Regions from separate parts of the Paenibacillus sp. FSL H7-0756 genome, predicted to be linked through region 2. Evidence: riboswitches for the same ligand, from Rfam matches in the RefSeq annotation. Region 2 holds a riboswitch; each other region holds the start of a gene.
The links. A riboswitch is a leader RNA that binds a small molecule or an ion and turns the genes downstream of it on or off. The one in region 2 is predicted to bind cyclic di-GMP.

Region 1 (5,433 bases), on a different contig from region 2:
CTGACTCCCGGCAAGAAGTAAATGGCATTCGGAGTTTGACTGAGCTTGGTAACCCTTGCGGGCCCCGCACCCAATCAGTGCTCTACCTCCACCACTCCATTCACCGAGGCTAGCCCTAAAGCTATTTCGGGGAGAACCAGCTATCTCCGAGTTCGATTGGAATTTCTCCGCTACCCCCACCTCATCCCCGCATTTTTCAACATGCGTGGGTTCGGGCCTCCAGTGCGTGTTACCGCACCTTCACCCTGGACAGGGGTAGATCACACGGTTTCGGGTCTACGTCCACATACTTAAGTCGCCCTATTCAGACTCGCTTTCGCTGCGGCTCCGGCTTCTCACCTTAACCTTGCATGTTAAACGTAACTCGCCGGTTCATTCTACAAAAGGCACGCCATCACCCATAAAAAGGGCTCTGACTTTTTGTAAGCACACGGTTTCAGGTTCTATTTCACTCCCCTTCCGGGGTGCTTTTCACCTTTCCCTCACGGTACTGTTTCACTATCGGTCGCCAGGTAGTATTTAGCCTTAGCAGATGGTCCTGCTGGATTCATACGGGGTTTCACGTGCCCCGCACTACTCGGGATCCGTCTCGGAGAGAATACCATTTCGGCTACAGGGCTTTTACCTCTATCGCGGGCCTTTCCAGACCTCTTCGCCTACCATATTCCTTTGTAACTCCATGTGAGACGTCCCACAACCCCAAGAGGCAAGCCTCTTGGTTTAGGCTGTTCCGCGTTCGCTCGCCGCTACTGACGGAATCACTATTGTTTTCTCTTCCTCAGGGTACTTAGATGTTTCAGTTCCCCTGGTCTGCCTCTGCGTATCCTATGTATTCAGATACGAGTAACTGCGAATTACCACAGCTGGGTTTCCCCATTCGGACACCCCCGGATCAAAGCTTGCTTACAGCTCCCCGAGGCAGTTTCGTTGTTCGCCACGTCCTTCGTCGGCTCCTGGCGCCTAGGCATCCTCCGTGTGCTCTTAGTAGCTTAACCAATGTGTTTTCCCTAAGGAAAATCACGGTAGCAACTAATAACTATTTCCACTTGCTTACACAAGTTTCAGCTAAAAGATGTTCTAAAACGCAAATTCGTTTCGGTATCCAGTTTTCAAGGATCAAAGGTAAAGATGAGAGCTTAAACTCTCAAAACTGACCAACGAGTGAGTAACAGGCCTAAACCTGATTGGTTTGGAAGCGAAGCTTCCGATTTGAATGTCTTCATTGCAGAAGACGATTCTCCATAGAAAGGAGGTGATCCAGCCGCACCTTCCGATACGGCTACCTTGTTACGACTTCACCCCAATCATCTACCCCACCTTCGGCGGCTGGCTCCCTTGCGGGTTACCCCACCGACTTCGGGTGTTGTAAACTCTCGTGGTGTGACGGGCGGTGTGTACAAGACCCGGGAACGTATTCACCGCGGCATGCTGATCCGCGATTACTAGCAATTCCGACTTCATGCAGGCGAGTTGCAGCCTGCAATCCGAACTGAGACCGGCTTTGCTGGGATTGGCTCCACCTCGCGGCTTCGCTTCCCGTTGTACCGGCCATTGTAGTACGTGTGTAGCCCAGGTCATAAGGGGCATGATGATTTGACGTCATCCCCACCTTCCTCCGGTTTGTCACCGGCAGTCACTCTAGAGTGCCCAGCCCAACCTGCTGGCAACTAAAGTCAAGGGTTGCGCTCGTTGCGGGACTTAACCCAACATCTCACGACACGAGCTGACGACAACCATGCACCACCTGTCTCAACTTTCCCCGAAGGGCACCTGATGCATCTCTGCTTCGTTAGTTGGATGTCAAGACCTGGTAAGGTTCTTCGCGTTGCTTCGAATTAAACCACATACTCCACTGCTTGTGCGGGTCCCCGTCAATTCCTTTGAGTTTCAGTCTTGCGACCGTACTCCCCAGGCGGAGTGCTTACTGTGTTAACTTCGGCACCAAGGGTATCGAAACCCCTAACACCTAGCACTCATCGTTTACGGCGTGGACTACCAGGGTATCTAATCCTGTTTGCTCCCCACGCTTTCGCGCCTCAGCGTCAGTTACAGCCCAGAAAGTCGCCTTCGCCACTGGTGTTCCTCCACATATCTACGCATTTCACCGCTACACGTGGAATTCCACTTTCCTCTTCTGTACTCAAGTCACCCAGTTTCCAGTGCGACCTCAGGTTGAGCCCAAGGTTTAAACACCAGACTTAAATAACCGCCTGCGCGCGCTTTACGCCCAATAATTCCGGACAACGCTTGCCCCCTACGTATTACCGCGGCTGCTGGCACGTAGTTAGCCGGGGCTTTCTTCTCAGGTACCGTCACTCCGGTAGCAGTTACTCTACCGGACGTTCTTCCCTGGCAACAGAGCTTTACGATCCGAAAACCTTCATCACTCACGCGGCGTTGCTCCGTCAGGCTTGCGCCCATTGCGGAAGATTCCCTACTGCTGCCTCCCGTAGGAGTCTGGGCCGTGTCTCAGTCCCAGTGTGGCCGTTCACCCTCTCAGGTCGGCTACGCATCGTCGCCTTGGTGGGCCGTTACCCCACCAACTAGCTAATGCGCCGCAGGCCCATCCCCAAGCAGCAGATTGCTCCGCCTTTCATTCTCTCCTCAGGAGAAGAAAGAAATTATCCGGTATTAGCTACCGTTTCCGGTAGTTATCCCAGGCTTGAGGGCAGGTTGCCTACGTGTTACTCACCCGTCCGCCGCTAAGTCTGAAAGGAAGCAAGCTTCCTCTCAAACTCCGCTCGACTTGCATGTATTAGGCACGCCGCCAGCGTTCGTCCTGAGCCAGGATCAAACTCTCCAAATTGGTATTTAGAAAGAGCGATTGCTCATTTTGAAACATCTGACGAGAATTTACATTCTCTAATTTGGATCTCACCGAAGTGATTTCCTATACTCACTCGTTGTTCAGTTTTCAAAGATCAAGCTCGTTGTCAGCGCCGCTCACCGCGTCACCAGCAACTCTTATAATATATCACGTTCATCCGAGCAATGCAAGCTTTATTTTTGAAATCACTTATTTAAGTAATCTCTCATTTCCTTTGCCGCTCAACAACGCTTATTTATAATAACCTATCCTTCTATTAAAAAGCAACCTTTATATAAATAAAAATAACCCGCTTAATAATTAAGCGGGTTATTCTCAGGTAATGCTATAGTTCACAGCTATTCTTAGTAGAATTTCGCTGCAGTATATTTGCTTGCTGATTTGACCAGTTCAGTTGATGCTGTGTTTTTACCCAGACCTGCATCGACTGTAGTATCAATCGTTACCCATTTGCCGTTCAGGAACACTTCATTCCAGGCATGGTATGAAGTTACATAGCTTGTATTTCCCATAACCAATTTGGTTGGAATACCTTCACTGCGGAGCATTGTAGCGAACAAGGATGCGTAATCGTAGCAGATTCCTTTGTTGGTAGCAAGCGTGTTATCGTTGTTCGGAATATAATCTGTGCTTACGCTGTTAGCCAAAGAGTAATCATATTTCACGTTAGTTACGATGTAATTGTAGATAGCCTTAACTTTGTCTGCATCTGTAGTCAGACCCTTTGTAAGCTGAGCTGCCTTTTGAACGGATTTATCGGAAGAACTCCACTTTACATTCTGTACGGAGCTCAAATATACGGCATTCACATTGCTCATGGAGAGAGATACAGTCTCGGAAGACAGTACTTTGTACTTGTTGCCGGTAGTATTCTCAAGAACAGAGACCTTATAAGAGCCATTACCTTGTTGCAGCGGGAACGTCTCGTTCGGTTTGGAAGTGTATAAGTTGTAAGTATAGCTGTTGTTGCCCTTGGTAATCATGAGCTTCATCTTCTTATCCTTAGGAACATCGTACGATACCCCGATAATCCCTTGATCAAGTTGTCCAACATTTAACCAGCTTGAATCTGCATTAGCGGCTTGAGCAGTGCCTGTCTGTACAGAAGTGACGATCACAAAAAGTGTAATCAACATTAAATAAAACTTCTTCATGGATAAAACCCCTTTCGGTAGCTGGCTGCCATTCTTACGGGAAGGCCCTTTAGCTTTGCGTCCCTACCTTTCGATAGGTTTGCCGTTATCGTATAAGCTTTATCTGTCCAATCTACTACCACATAATGACAGATTCTGAATTAAAACAAACAAAAAAAGCCTCTTCATTCGGTAGCTGGCTGCCATCCATGACGGGAAGGCCCTGTAGCTTTGCGTCCCTATCTTTCGATAGGTTTGCCGTTATCGTGTATTAGCTTCTGATAGTTCTATCTTACCATACCTCTATCTATTATCAAGACCCAAATTGCTAGATTCCACCACAAATATACTAAAATTTTATGTTTTTTCGACCTTTATCGCCTTGTCTTGATGGATTCAGGTCAGCTTCGCATGAATGATAAGTCTGTGGGTCGGGTTGACAAGCGGATCACAGGTAATAAGGGTCAGAATCTTATCATCATCCTTTCCCTTCAGTACCGAAATATCAGTAGGCTCTACAATAGATACATCATATACAACATATTTGTATTCCTGGCCGCTTGTAATAACAGTAATGGTATCCCCTTTACCGACCTCATCCAGTCTGTTGAACAGCCGCCCTGCCGTTCTTGACCGGTGTGCCGCAATCGCTGCATTGCCTACCGCGCCAATCGGAGCTGTCTCCTTCATATGCGCCGCAGCATGCTTCATATTAGTCTTGGTGGCGCCCTCCAGTACAGGCAGCTTCAGATCGATTTTGTCAATTTCAATAATGGCAGTGATCTTGCCTCCAACTTCAATCTCGGGCGCTGTAGTGGGCACCGGCTCTTCTGCACCAGACTCTTCCGCCAGCAGCTGGGTGACTTCCGCATAAGGCTTGCTCAGATCCTGGCTGGCAGGAGCGGTAGCCGAAGGAACGATTTCACTATAGGCCTGTTCGGCCTCTTCCAGCAGCTTCTGCTGCTGACGGTCCTCGTACCATTCGCTTCCTTTGGGGTAGAGCATAATCAGGACCCCGGCAAGTATAATCAAATAGGATAACTTCCGCATGACAATCGCCTCCGCAATATAGAATAAGTACTCCCGCCGCAGAATACGGGGAAGATATACTGTCTCTTTAGAATACCCATTTCCGGCTTCCAAAGAAATTAATGATCACTGTTATGAAGGTAACCAGCACCTTGGCCAGGAGCACCTGTATCCCCAGCCGGTCAGTCAGAAGATGAATCAACAGCACCGAAATGCCCAGCACCAGCAGATTCAGCACAATAAATCTCACCAGCTGCATCCGGTCAAAGCCGCCATTCCCGCCTCTGTCCCTTCCCTTAAAGGTCACCTTCTTATTCCAGAAAAAGCTGTTGGCCGTCCCGGCGCTATAGGAAATAATCTGTGCAGGGGTGTTAAGCATCCCCAGGGAATGCAGCAGGGTAAATACCGCAAAATCTATGAATGTGTTAAGCAGGCCCACCGCAT
Region 2 (5,433 bases):
GAATCTGTACGTATGCCCTTCCTGCTTCCATGTCCAGCACAGTCTGGCGCAGGAAGACCGTATCCAGCTTGTCCGCAATCTCAGCACCGCAGCCGAATAAATATCGGATTCATGCTTTCCCTGCCGTCTGGACATGTTAGTTATAGATGAAGTGTCTTAGGACGAGCAGGGAGGGTTAAGCATGAGAGGTTCAGAACGGGGACAGGCGGCGCTGCTGCTGGCTGTAGGCGGGCTATACCTTCTGGCTACAGTGCTTGCAGGGACGTTCCTCAACGTATATCTGTGGAAAAGCCGGCAGAACTTCGCCATGATCGGCTGGTTCACCGTGGCCCAGCAGCTTGCCGTGGGTCTCAGCTTTTGGCTGGGCGGCAAGTGGGTGAAAGAACATAACAAAATGAATGCCCTGCGGCTGGGAATTGCCGTATCGGGCTTTTTTTATTTGCTGGTGCTGTGGCTTCGCGAAGAAGCAGTGCATTATATTTGGCCGCTGGGTGGGGTCCTCGGGCTATCCATCGGGCTGTATTGGCTGGCATTTAACATTGTTTTCTTCGAGATTACGGACGCTGCGAACCGCGATTTCTATAACGGGTGGATGGGTCTGCTGGGTTCCCTGACGGGAATAGCCGGCCCCTGGGTGTCCGGCTGGATGATCTCCCGCTGGCAAGGCGGACAAGGCTACCGTATGGTATTCATATTGTCTTTATGTATCTATGGGGTGGCTGCTGTGCTAAGTTTCTGGCTGCGCAAACGGCCGCGCGGCGAAGCCTATCTCTGGCTGGAGCCCTGGCGCGAGCTTACCCGCAGGCGCAGTCCTTGGCGGCCAGTTGCGGCGGCGCTAGTGTTCCAGGGTATCCGGGAAGGCGTATTCTCCTTCCTGATCGGTCTGCTCGTCTACATTGCTGCACAGGAGGAGAGCAAGCTGGGACAGTTCGCCCTGCTGACCTCCGCCGTCTCCCTGATCAGCTATTATGCGGCCGGCAGATGGTTCAAGCCCCGTGCCCGGCTCGGCGGTATGCTGGCAGGCAGTCTGCTGCTCATCGCCTTCCTTCTTCCGCTGCTGTGGAAGGTGAATTTTACCACCCTCCTGATCATGGGAATCGGGACCTCACTCTGCCTGCCGCTCTACATGCTGCCGATGCTGTCCACCAGCTTCGACCTTATGGGAGTGTCCGAGGAGAGCGCCGGCAAACGCGTGGAATTGGTAGTGCTAAGAGAGCTTAGCCTGATGAGCGGCCGCCTCCTTGGTCTGCTGATCTTCATCGCCGTGCTGTCACTGGACCAATCTCCGCAGACCATTACGCTGCTTATGCTGCTGCTAGGTGCGGCGCCGCTGGGGAGCTGGGTGGTGGTGCGGAAGATGCTGGGTTTAAATGTTCACAGAAATAACAATATTATATGATTCAAATATAGGGTATTATTGCCAAGGTAAGTACAGATTGTATTTGAAGTGAATTCAAAATGATTTCGCATGAATTTAACCATTAGAACTAAAAAGGCAAACCTGTACGAAAGTCAGGGACGCAAAGCCACGGGCCTTACCACAGGGCGGGAGATACCCATCTGTGAATGGTAGCCGGGCCGCTCTTTCCGGTGGTTTTTTTGCGCCCTTTTTTAATTGAAGTGTTAAATGAGCGGAGGTCTTTTATGACAAATAGGAAAAGCTTTATATGTAAGGTACTGTGTTTTATCATTTTGGCTCAAATTCTTGCACCTTTTGTAGAATTCTCAGGGATGAAAATTTCCGCACAGGACAGTATTCTCAGGATCCGGTTTCAGCCCGAAGAAGCCCCTGTACAGGACGGAGAGCTTGCAGATTCTGGAGCCGTTTTTAGCGTCAAAAACCAATACTCCTACGGCTGGAACATGGATCATACCGATGCAACAGTCTCAAGAGATACATACGATGACTCCGGCATAAGTAGCCTTACACGAATCCATCCGGATGGAAAATGGGAAATTGCACTAGACAATGGTACTTATGAAGTCTCGGTAACCGTAGGTGACTCTGTATATAGCAGCAACAACTCCCTTTCTGTTGAGAATATCAAAGTGATGGACGGACTCACTCTTGAAGCAGGGCAGCATAGAACAGTCAAGAAGAAGGTTGCTGTCGAAGATGGAAGACTCACGTTAAGTCAAATCAATGCTGCTGGAATGGAGACGGCTCTCAATAGCATAGAACTTTCATTGGTTAATACATACACTCCCGCCTTGATACCGCCTCAAATAAGTATGCCCTTTGAACCCAATAAGGTTGTTGGTGACAAAGTTCTTCTATCGGGAAGCATGACCAACATACACAACGCTCCGCCTTTTATTAGGGTGAACGGCCTGCAGGTAGAAATCTCCCGCCATATCCGCGAACAAATAAAATCTATTGAACAACAAATACAGCAGGTTAGCCAACATGCAGTGGCAATAGGAAATTCGGATATTGAAGCTATTCAAAGCTCTATCCGCTCCAGCGGCAAGAAGCCTGCAATTATTGCAGTCGGACAATTGAATTTAGAATCAAGCGTGACGTTCGGAAGCGCAGAACAGCCTGTCATTGTAATCGTCGACGGCATGAATACGAACCGGAAGCTGAATGTAACGGTGTACGGGTCGCTAATCCTCCGTGGAGGATTAAATGCCAATACGGAGTTGGATGTTAATGTTATCAACCCTGTACCAGATGAGAATCTAGGTAATCTATGGGTACAGGGGACGGTGCATTTAAATAATAATTCCAATGTACATGTAGATAATGAATTGTTTGCAGGTTCTTTGGTCTATAACAATGGTTCGCTCGATCTATCCGCGGAACGGATAGTAGTACAAGGCAATATGAATATCAATACTATGGTAACTATGAATGTAGACGAAGAAATGTCTATTGGAGAAGTGGTTTCCAATAATTCAAGGGCAGAACTAAATGTAGCGCAGGGAGATCTGTTTGTCCGGGACAACGTCAGTGTGAATAATCATCTTAATATCACCACAGGCGGATTATTTGCAGTAGGCGGAAATGTCATCTCGAACCAAAGACCTATAATACATACGGGGAATGAGCAAGCTGGACGTACATTGTTGAAGTATGTTCTGTCGGGCCTTAAGGCCGAGTATTACAGCGGCAATGATTTTACGGGCAAGAAGGCCGTGAAGGTGGATGAATCTATTTCTTTGGCTGGCCCACCTGTTCTGGGTGTGCCGGGGATAGCAGACCAGCATTTCTCAGTAAGATGGACAGGGCAAATTCAACCTAACTATACAGATCAATATACCTTCTCCGCCAGAACGTCAGGTGGAGTCAGACTCTGGGTGAATGATCAGCTCCTGGTGGATGCCTGGACAACGAAGCAGCATGTGGAGCAAGGCACCATCCAGCTTGAAGCGGGGAAAAAATATGACCTGAAGATGGAATACGCTAATGATATGGGGAATCCTCAGGCCAGCTTATCGTGGGAGAGCGAGCAACAGACCCGTGAAGTGATTCCCTCTGTATCTTTAAGACCTTTTTCTATACCAGCAATAAATGCTAGTGCAACAGACTCAGCCATTACATTGAACTGGCCTGCTTTGTTTAATGCAGATGGATATGAAGTGGAATTCGATAAGGAGGTTACTGTCCTCGGCAGTGAACCTGATTTTTCCAAGGGGGAGCTTAGTCCGGGAACTGAACATCTCTATCGTATCCGGGCAATCAGTGGCGACATCAAAGGGGAGTGGTCAATCACTTCATCTTATTGGACCTTGCCAGCTGCACCACTGAATATTCAAATGAATGCAACAAGCCATACCATTACTCTCGAATGGGAGCCGGTCATCGGTGCCTCCAGTTATGAAATCGAGGTTAATAACAGTACGAAGAATATAGGAGCCGTGCTAACTTACCAGGAGACTGATCTGAATCCGAACATGCCCAAAGTATTCCGAATCCGGGCGGTGAACAGCAGCGGAGCAGGGGCATGGAGTGAAGTGGTTACGAAGACTACTCTGGTTGGAGTACCTTCTAAGCTGCAGGGAACGGCAGACGAGCAGTCAATTCATTTGCACTGGGATGCTGTATCAGGAGCCGCCTCCTATGATTTGGAGGTAGACGGAACCGTAAATAATAACATCCTGGATAATTCATATATACATGGAAGTCTCCAATCTAACAGTAAGCACAGTTATCGTGTACGAGCTAAGAACGATGATGGAATCAGTGAATGGAGCAATACCATCACCGTGCATACTTTGCCTGGAGTTCCGCAGAATCTTACAGCACAAGTGGAAGGAAGCTCTGTGCATGTGGCATGGGACCCAGTTACCGGAGCAACGGGGTATGACATCGAGGTAGATGGAGACGTTCTGGATAATGAATTGAAGCTAGAATTCACACATTCACAGCTAGCATTGAATTCAGAGCATACCTACAGAGTGCGGGCGAAGAATGATGAGAGAGTCGGAAGCTGGACCCAAACGATGGTTTACTCCACTCATGCCGGCGTTCCTGCTAATATTCAGACTTCAGCGAAGAGCAACGAAATTACAATAACTTGGGACATAGTTGCAGGTGCGCTAAGTTACGATATTGAACTGGATGGGGCAACCATTCTTAATGTTACGGATAACCTCTACATCCATAAGAAGCTGGCACCCTTCTCCACCCACAAATATAGGGTAAGAGCTTTAAATGCGGCGGGAGCTGCCGAGTGGAGCGGATACGTATCTGCAACCACTACCTTCGGCAAACCCTCTAATCTGAAGGCCTTAGCCAAGAATACAAGTATTGAATTTACGTGGGATAAGGTAGAGAGTGCGACCGGCTATGATCTCCTGGTAGATGGTGAAGTTCTGAATAACGAAGAATCGCTATCCTATAAGCATACTGGATTAGAACCCTATTCCTGGCATAATTATCGGGTCAGAGCGAAGCAGGGAAGCTTCCTTGGAGAATGGAGCGAACCGCTGACGATTTCAACCGTACTCGGGATTCCGGGAAACGTAAAGACTGAGACCAAGAGCAATCAAATCCGATTATCCTGGGATTCCGTTAAGGGAGCCACCGGCTATGAAATTGAAGCGGACGGTACAATTATAGACAATGGTAGCAAGGTAACTTTTACACACACCGGATTGCTGCCAAACACTAAGCACAATTACCGGATACGGGCCAAGAACACTCAGGTCGTAAGTGATTGGAGTGAATGGACTACGATTGTAACTGGGGTTACAGCACCAGAGGTGCCTAAGAATTTTAGAGGCGAAGTTACTGTGAATTCGGTCAAGCTTGCCTGGGATTCCGTGAATGGTGCATCCGGCTATGATTTGGAAGTAGATGGACAAGTGATTTCGAATTCCAATCAGTTGGAATACACACACAGCGGACTTGAGCCCAATACAATGCACGCTTATCGTGTCCGGGCTAAGAATGCAGGAGCCACCAGCGACTGGTCAGAGCTTTTGAAG
Region 3 (5,433 bases), on a different contig from region 2:
ACGAATAATTTTCTCGCTCCAGTATGGTTTTGTCTGGTCAGCCAAGACCAGTTTCAGCGCTATAGCAGCCAGCTTATGCAAGCTTGGAGCAAGATTCAACCCCATATGGACCAACCGGATGTGGAGGATTTGCCGGAGTGGGAACATTTTTCCGAGGCCTTCCAATGGCAGATTCCATGGGCGGATGCTGCAGAGCAATTGCGCCTGAGTTTACCGGGCACGCTGGCCCGTTTCCCGGCGCTTGCCACTCCTGTACAGGAGTGGCTGGAAACCTTATCGACCCATGTACAGCGTTATTCTGCTGCCGTTATTCATCTGGAGCTTTCGCAATATTTCTCGTTCACGGGCGATCCTGCCCTATATCTGAGAGATATTCAAGAGTACGTTACCCTCTGGCAGTCGCCGCAACCCTCGCAGGAGAAGGTCTGGCAGGGAGCAGCCGATAACTTTTATATGCTGAGTGGGGAGCATTTGCCATGGAGAGAACGAACGGCGGCTCAACCGGAGCAAGCTACCGATATTCAGCCAGCACAGTCCATTCCTACAGCATCCGGGAAGCGCCAGTCCAAATGGCGGCAGGAGCTCTACATCTGGTTACTTGCGATTCTATCCGCAGCCCTCTTATTTGCCGTCTATGTCAAGACCTCCAGGGGTTGGTTGGCGGTGCTCTGCTTCTTCATCCCCTCTCTGAGTATCGTTTTGTGGAATATAATTATCGGTCGTAAACAAACCTCCCGCCATCAGCTCGAAGCGGCTAGGACCTTGAAGAGGAACAGTCCCCCTTCTGATGCTGTGCTCAGAATTGAGTATTTCGACGGGCGTTCACCTATTGGGGCGGATGGCATGGAAATGGGTCCTTCGGAGGATAAAGCGTTACCGGATCTTATCCCCTGGCTGCAAATCCTGCAAGCAAAGGTGCTTTCATCTCATGAGGTTGAGCTCATCGTTTCTGCTAACCATTCACCAGTTGCTACCTTACAACTTCATTTGAGGCTGGATGAACAGTTGGATGCCAAGGCTATCGTATCAGCGGTTAATGCGATGGTGTTGGCTCATGACAAAGCATTGGTATGATTACATTCACTAACCGGCTTAGTGGCATCTCCCTGGTCGTTAGTACACCAGGATTGGGATTGGAAGGCCAGGAAGATAGCCACCCATCTGTTCGTGTTCTGGAAATGAATAAGCACTCCGCCGTCCTGCCATGTACCATTTTCTCGGGCGTACCCGCCCGCATTGCCTTGATTCATGTGGATATTATGAACGCCCTGTCCAGGAGAGAAGCCGAAGTATTTGTCGGGTTTATCCACAGGCCCCCAAGGTTCGCCGAACGCATACAGGGTGGCCCTCTGCTTGTGTGCTTCCTCGATGTAAGAGGTTATTTTGTCATAGAGATTATTGTGAGGATCGCTGTCCTCCAGTTCATTCCCGCCTGTATTAGGCAGAGCCACCATCTTGTTAGGGATCACGAGGTTTCCCCGGATGTAGTCAAGGGCAAGGCTCCGGTTCTCCCTGGTGATCTTCGTGAAGCCGGACTCAAGCTTGAGCCAGTGGGCTGTTTCTTCCGATTTTAAATCTTCGCCCACATAATAAAGTACCTGATTGGCAGTGTCTTCCGGTAAATGCTCGGCTTTATTGCTTGATTGGATGTTGATGGCTAATCTATACTTTTTGTGGTCATCGTCTTCAACGTCAACCAGCACCTGGATATGATTGTTTTTGTAGCCTAGCTTATATATGGTATTCTCATTGGATAATTTGCATTTTAATACCCCATACCCTTGATCTAATCCGTTACCCATCGCTCATCAGTCCTCCTTCATAGCTATTATTCTTTCCCATAGGAGGCCATAGTAATTCTTAGTAAAAAGTTGATCAAGATAAGGAGGCAAGCTGCACCTATGAAATGCCTAACCATTCGCCAGCCGTGGGCCACCTTAATTGCGCTGGGAGAAAAACAAATCGAAACCCGGAGCTGGCGGACCGCTTACCGGGGGGAGTTAGCCATTCATGCCGGGATGCAGGTGAATAAGGCGATCTGCCGGACGGAGCCGTATCAGTCGTTGCTGGCCCGTCACGGCTACACTGCGGACAATCTGCCAACCGGCAGGATCATTGCGGTCAGCCGCCTTGCGGATTGCTGTGAGGTGACGCCGGAGCTTGCGCAGCAAGGCTGGCCGGGTGGCAATGAATATGTATTCGGCAATTATGCCGAAGGAAGGTATGCCTGGAAGCTGGAGGAAGTTGTTCCGCTGGTACATCCTATACCTGCTAAGGGACGTCTGGGTTTCTGGGAATATCCTGTGCTGGAAGAGGAATTGTGAATTTCTTGCCGGCATTTTGAAGAAAAATTGCTCTGGATTGGTTATCAGCTGGTATAATTGGGATATTCGGCGGGAAATCTTCCTATATATAAGGATAGTTGTGCTCTGAGGCGGTCTACCGCTGGAGAGGGGCAGAAATGCCGGGAAGGAGCGTATGCATAATAGATGGGAAGCCTTCTAATTGCATGGCTTTGTATGCTTTGTTTGTTTCTTGCGTTCCGGGATCAGGTGAGCCGGAGAATCCTGTATCCGGTAGCTGTGGTGGTTATATGCGGCACGTTAGGGTATTGGACGTTGTTAATGTAACCGCATCCGGGTGATCATTTCATGCAGAAGTCTGCCGCTTGCGGCAGGCTTCTTTGTTAGCTCTGCTTCGGGCCCTGCTCCGTCTTCTCCATACCCAGATATCTGCGCATATGCAGAGTGGCCTGGGCGGCAATCACATCATCCAGCAGCAGCATCCGCTCGTGATAACCCCTGCAGACGAATCTGGCTTCAACGCCCGCCTCCAGCCGCTGCTGTTCATAGACCTTCAGACCACGGGCGCGCATCCCGGCACGGGTCTCCCGCAGATCGGCAGAAGCGGCATGGACGGCCCTCTGGATCACCTCCAGATAAGGCGCAGGCGTGCGCAGCTCTGAGGATATAGCAGAAGCATCGCGCTCGAAGGCGGATAGAATAAGCGGCAGCAAAATATAGGATTTGACCAGCAGGTTATCCTGGCTCTCTGCTCTGTGCATCCCTCTCAACTCCTTGAAGAGAACGTATATTCGCATTGTAACTCACCTTTCAAAAATTAATCAATGGGTTTTATAAATTAACTTAAATAATGTGATATTTTTCACAAAAAAATAGAACGAATTATTATATATTAAAATTGAAATAATAAAGATTGAAAAATAAATCAGCTCAAAGGAGAATGGCAATGAGTCATGAAGGAAGTCTCCGCCGTGGTTTGGTATTCGGGATCATTCTAAGTGTTCCGCTATGGGTATCGATGATTGGCTGGATTCAGCTATTCGGGTCTGCCTAGGCGACATTTTATTCAAAATATATGAATTCTATTAGCAGGTGTCGTCCCTATGGGCGGCACTTTTTTTAGAGCTGACATGCCCGCAAATAGGTAAAATTGCATTGAATAGGAGCGGACAGTAAGCCGAGACGGGGTGAGACTAATAAAATAGGACAAATGCATCAAATTTTAATAATATAAATTCATATAATTATAGAGAAGAGAGATAAACGGCTGCAGCCAATTCTCTGATTTCTCGACTTTTTTCGTCGGCGGCTAAAAAGAGACTCGCCCATAAACCCTTATGGTACAAGGGTTAAATGAGGAGTCATCGCGAAAATAATTTCAAGAAATATACTGGGAATGGATTGACAATAGGGTGGGCGAGCGGATAAACTGAAATTAGTACAAAAGTAACAAATGTCATAGACTCAACAACGAATTTACATAAGCAAATCACAATTTCATACCGAAATCATGTACAAACGCAAACCGTATCGAAAGAACGGGACGCAAAGTCAGGAATCTACTGTCTCTATAAGTTGAGGCTAAGGTCGTCCGGCCGCCGTGAAGCTAACCCTTCGTGGCGGTCTTTTTTGTTGTTATAGTCGCGTGACAGATTCATAGAATAGTAACTAGGAGGTGTGGACTATTGAAAAAAAGAGTACGTAAAACAGCCGCCATCATAATGGCGGGCCTATTGACCTTATCCAGTACCTTTACGTGGGGGACAGATGTTAGAGCAGCTTCAGGGGTACCGTATACTCCAACACCGGTTTTAGGAATCGCAGGGAATTTTAATGCTTTTATTCTCGGGGATTTTACGCAAGGCAATGATCAGATTGAAGGCCGCCTGGCAGCGGCAGGGAACATTACCCTCACCGGAGGTTACGGGGTAGCCAGAGCATACAGGGATGCTGCGCCGACGGATGTACTTGTGGCCGGCAAGAATTTTGTACATTCAGGCAGTGGAGAGATCTATGGAAATGTGGTATTTGGGGATAGCTTTACCGCCAATGAGCCTGGTGTCAACATCAAAGGCGGGAAGAAAAATGCCAGCCCGATTGATTTTGCCGCCGAGCAGCAGATGCTGATCTCCCGATCTACAGAGTATGGGGCCTTGGCCGATACGAAATCGGTAGCCAATAACTATGGGACACTAACCATAAATGCGCCGGATGCCTTCAATGTTGTTCATCTGGATGCCCCGACTCTGGCAAAAACAAATAATATCCAGTTTAACATTGCCCCGAACGCTACGTTGATTATTAATATTAGCGGGTCTACAGTCAATGTGCCTAGTTTTGCAATGAATAACGGCAGAGCCAGTCAAGTGTTGTTCAACTTTTACGAGGCTTCTGAGGTGAATATCGCTTATACCTCTTTCTATGGTAGTATTCTCGCCCCCCAAGCGGATGTTCATTATGCCGGAGCAGAGCTGTACGGGACCCTGATTGCAAAATTTTTTAGCGGCGGGGTTGAGATGCACCTTGGAATGTACGAGGGAGAGGGGCCGCCGCCGAGTCCGACGCCGACCGCAACGCCGACACCTAGTCCATCACCGACACCAACGGCTACACCAACGCCGACAGTGAAACCTACACCGACAGTAACGCCAACACCGACAGTAACGCCTACACCGACAGTGAAACCAACACCGACGGTAACACCGACTCCAACAGTAACACCGACACCGACAGTGAAACCAACACCGACCATAAAACCATCACCTACACCTGTGTGCACTCCAACTCCAAAGCCAACGCCAACAGTGAAGCCGACGCCAACGCCAACTGTGAAGCCGACGCCAACACCAACCGTAAAGCCGACGCCAACACCAACAGTGAAGCCGACGCCAACACCGACAGTGAAGCCGACACCAACACCAACAGTGAAGCCGACACCAACGCCAACTGTGAAACCAACACCAACGCCAACAGTGAAGCCGACGCCAACACCAACTGTGAAACCAACACCAACGCCAACCGTGAAGCCGACGCCAACAGTGAAGCCGACGCCAACGCCAACAGTGAAGCCGACGCCAACACCAACCGTGAAGCCGACGCCAACACCAACAGTGAAACCGACGCCAACACC

Region 1: it holds a riboswitch for cyclic di-GMP, as region 2 does, so the genes downstream of both, NST04_RS00260 (transglutaminase-like domain-containing protein) here and NST04_RS31570 (fibronectin type III domain-containing protein) in region 2, are expected to answer to the same signal.
Region 3: it holds a riboswitch for cyclic di-GMP, as region 2 does, so the genes downstream of both, NST04_RS01070 (choice-of-anchor A family protein) here and NST04_RS31570 (fibronectin type III domain-containing protein) in region 2, are expected to answer to the same signal.

The regions. Positions count from the first base shown of each region.
Region 1 is NZ_JBBOVT010000001.1:54,588-60,020, forward strand. It holds rRNA gene NST04_RS00250 (23S ribosomal RNA) at 1-995, opposite strand, end outside; rRNA gene NST04_RS00255 (16S ribosomal RNA) at 1,246-2,806, opposite strand; gene NST04_RS00260 (transglutaminase-like domain-containing protein) at 3,172-3,981, opposite strand; cyclic di-GMP riboswitch class I at 3,995-4,075, opposite strand; cyclic di-GMP riboswitch class I at 4,149-4,230, opposite strand; gene NST04_RS00265 (class D sortase) at 4,357-5,010, opposite strand; gene NST04_RS00270 (GtrA family protein) at 5,078-5,433, opposite strand, start outside.
Region 2 is NZ_JBBOVT010000003.1:1,286,030-1,291,462, forward strand. It holds gene NST04_RS31560 (hypothetical protein) at 1-100, shown strand, start outside; gene NST04_RS31565 (MFS transporter) at 182-1,399, shown strand; cyclic di-GMP riboswitch class I at 1,485-1,586, shown strand; gene NST04_RS31570 (fibronectin type III domain-containing protein) at 1,600-5,433, shown strand, end outside.
Region 3 is NZ_JBBOVT010000001.1:245,597-251,029, reverse strand. It holds gene NST04_RS01090 (hypothetical protein) at 1-1,074, shown strand, start outside; gene NST04_RS01085 (YukJ family protein) at 1,053-1,802, opposite strand; gene NST04_RS01080 (ASCH domain-containing protein) at 1,902-2,324, shown strand; gene NST04_RS01075 (hypothetical protein) at 2,687-3,064, opposite strand; cyclic di-GMP riboswitch class I at 3,813-3,906, shown strand; gene NST04_RS01070 (choice-of-anchor A family protein) at 3,989-5,433, shown strand, end outside.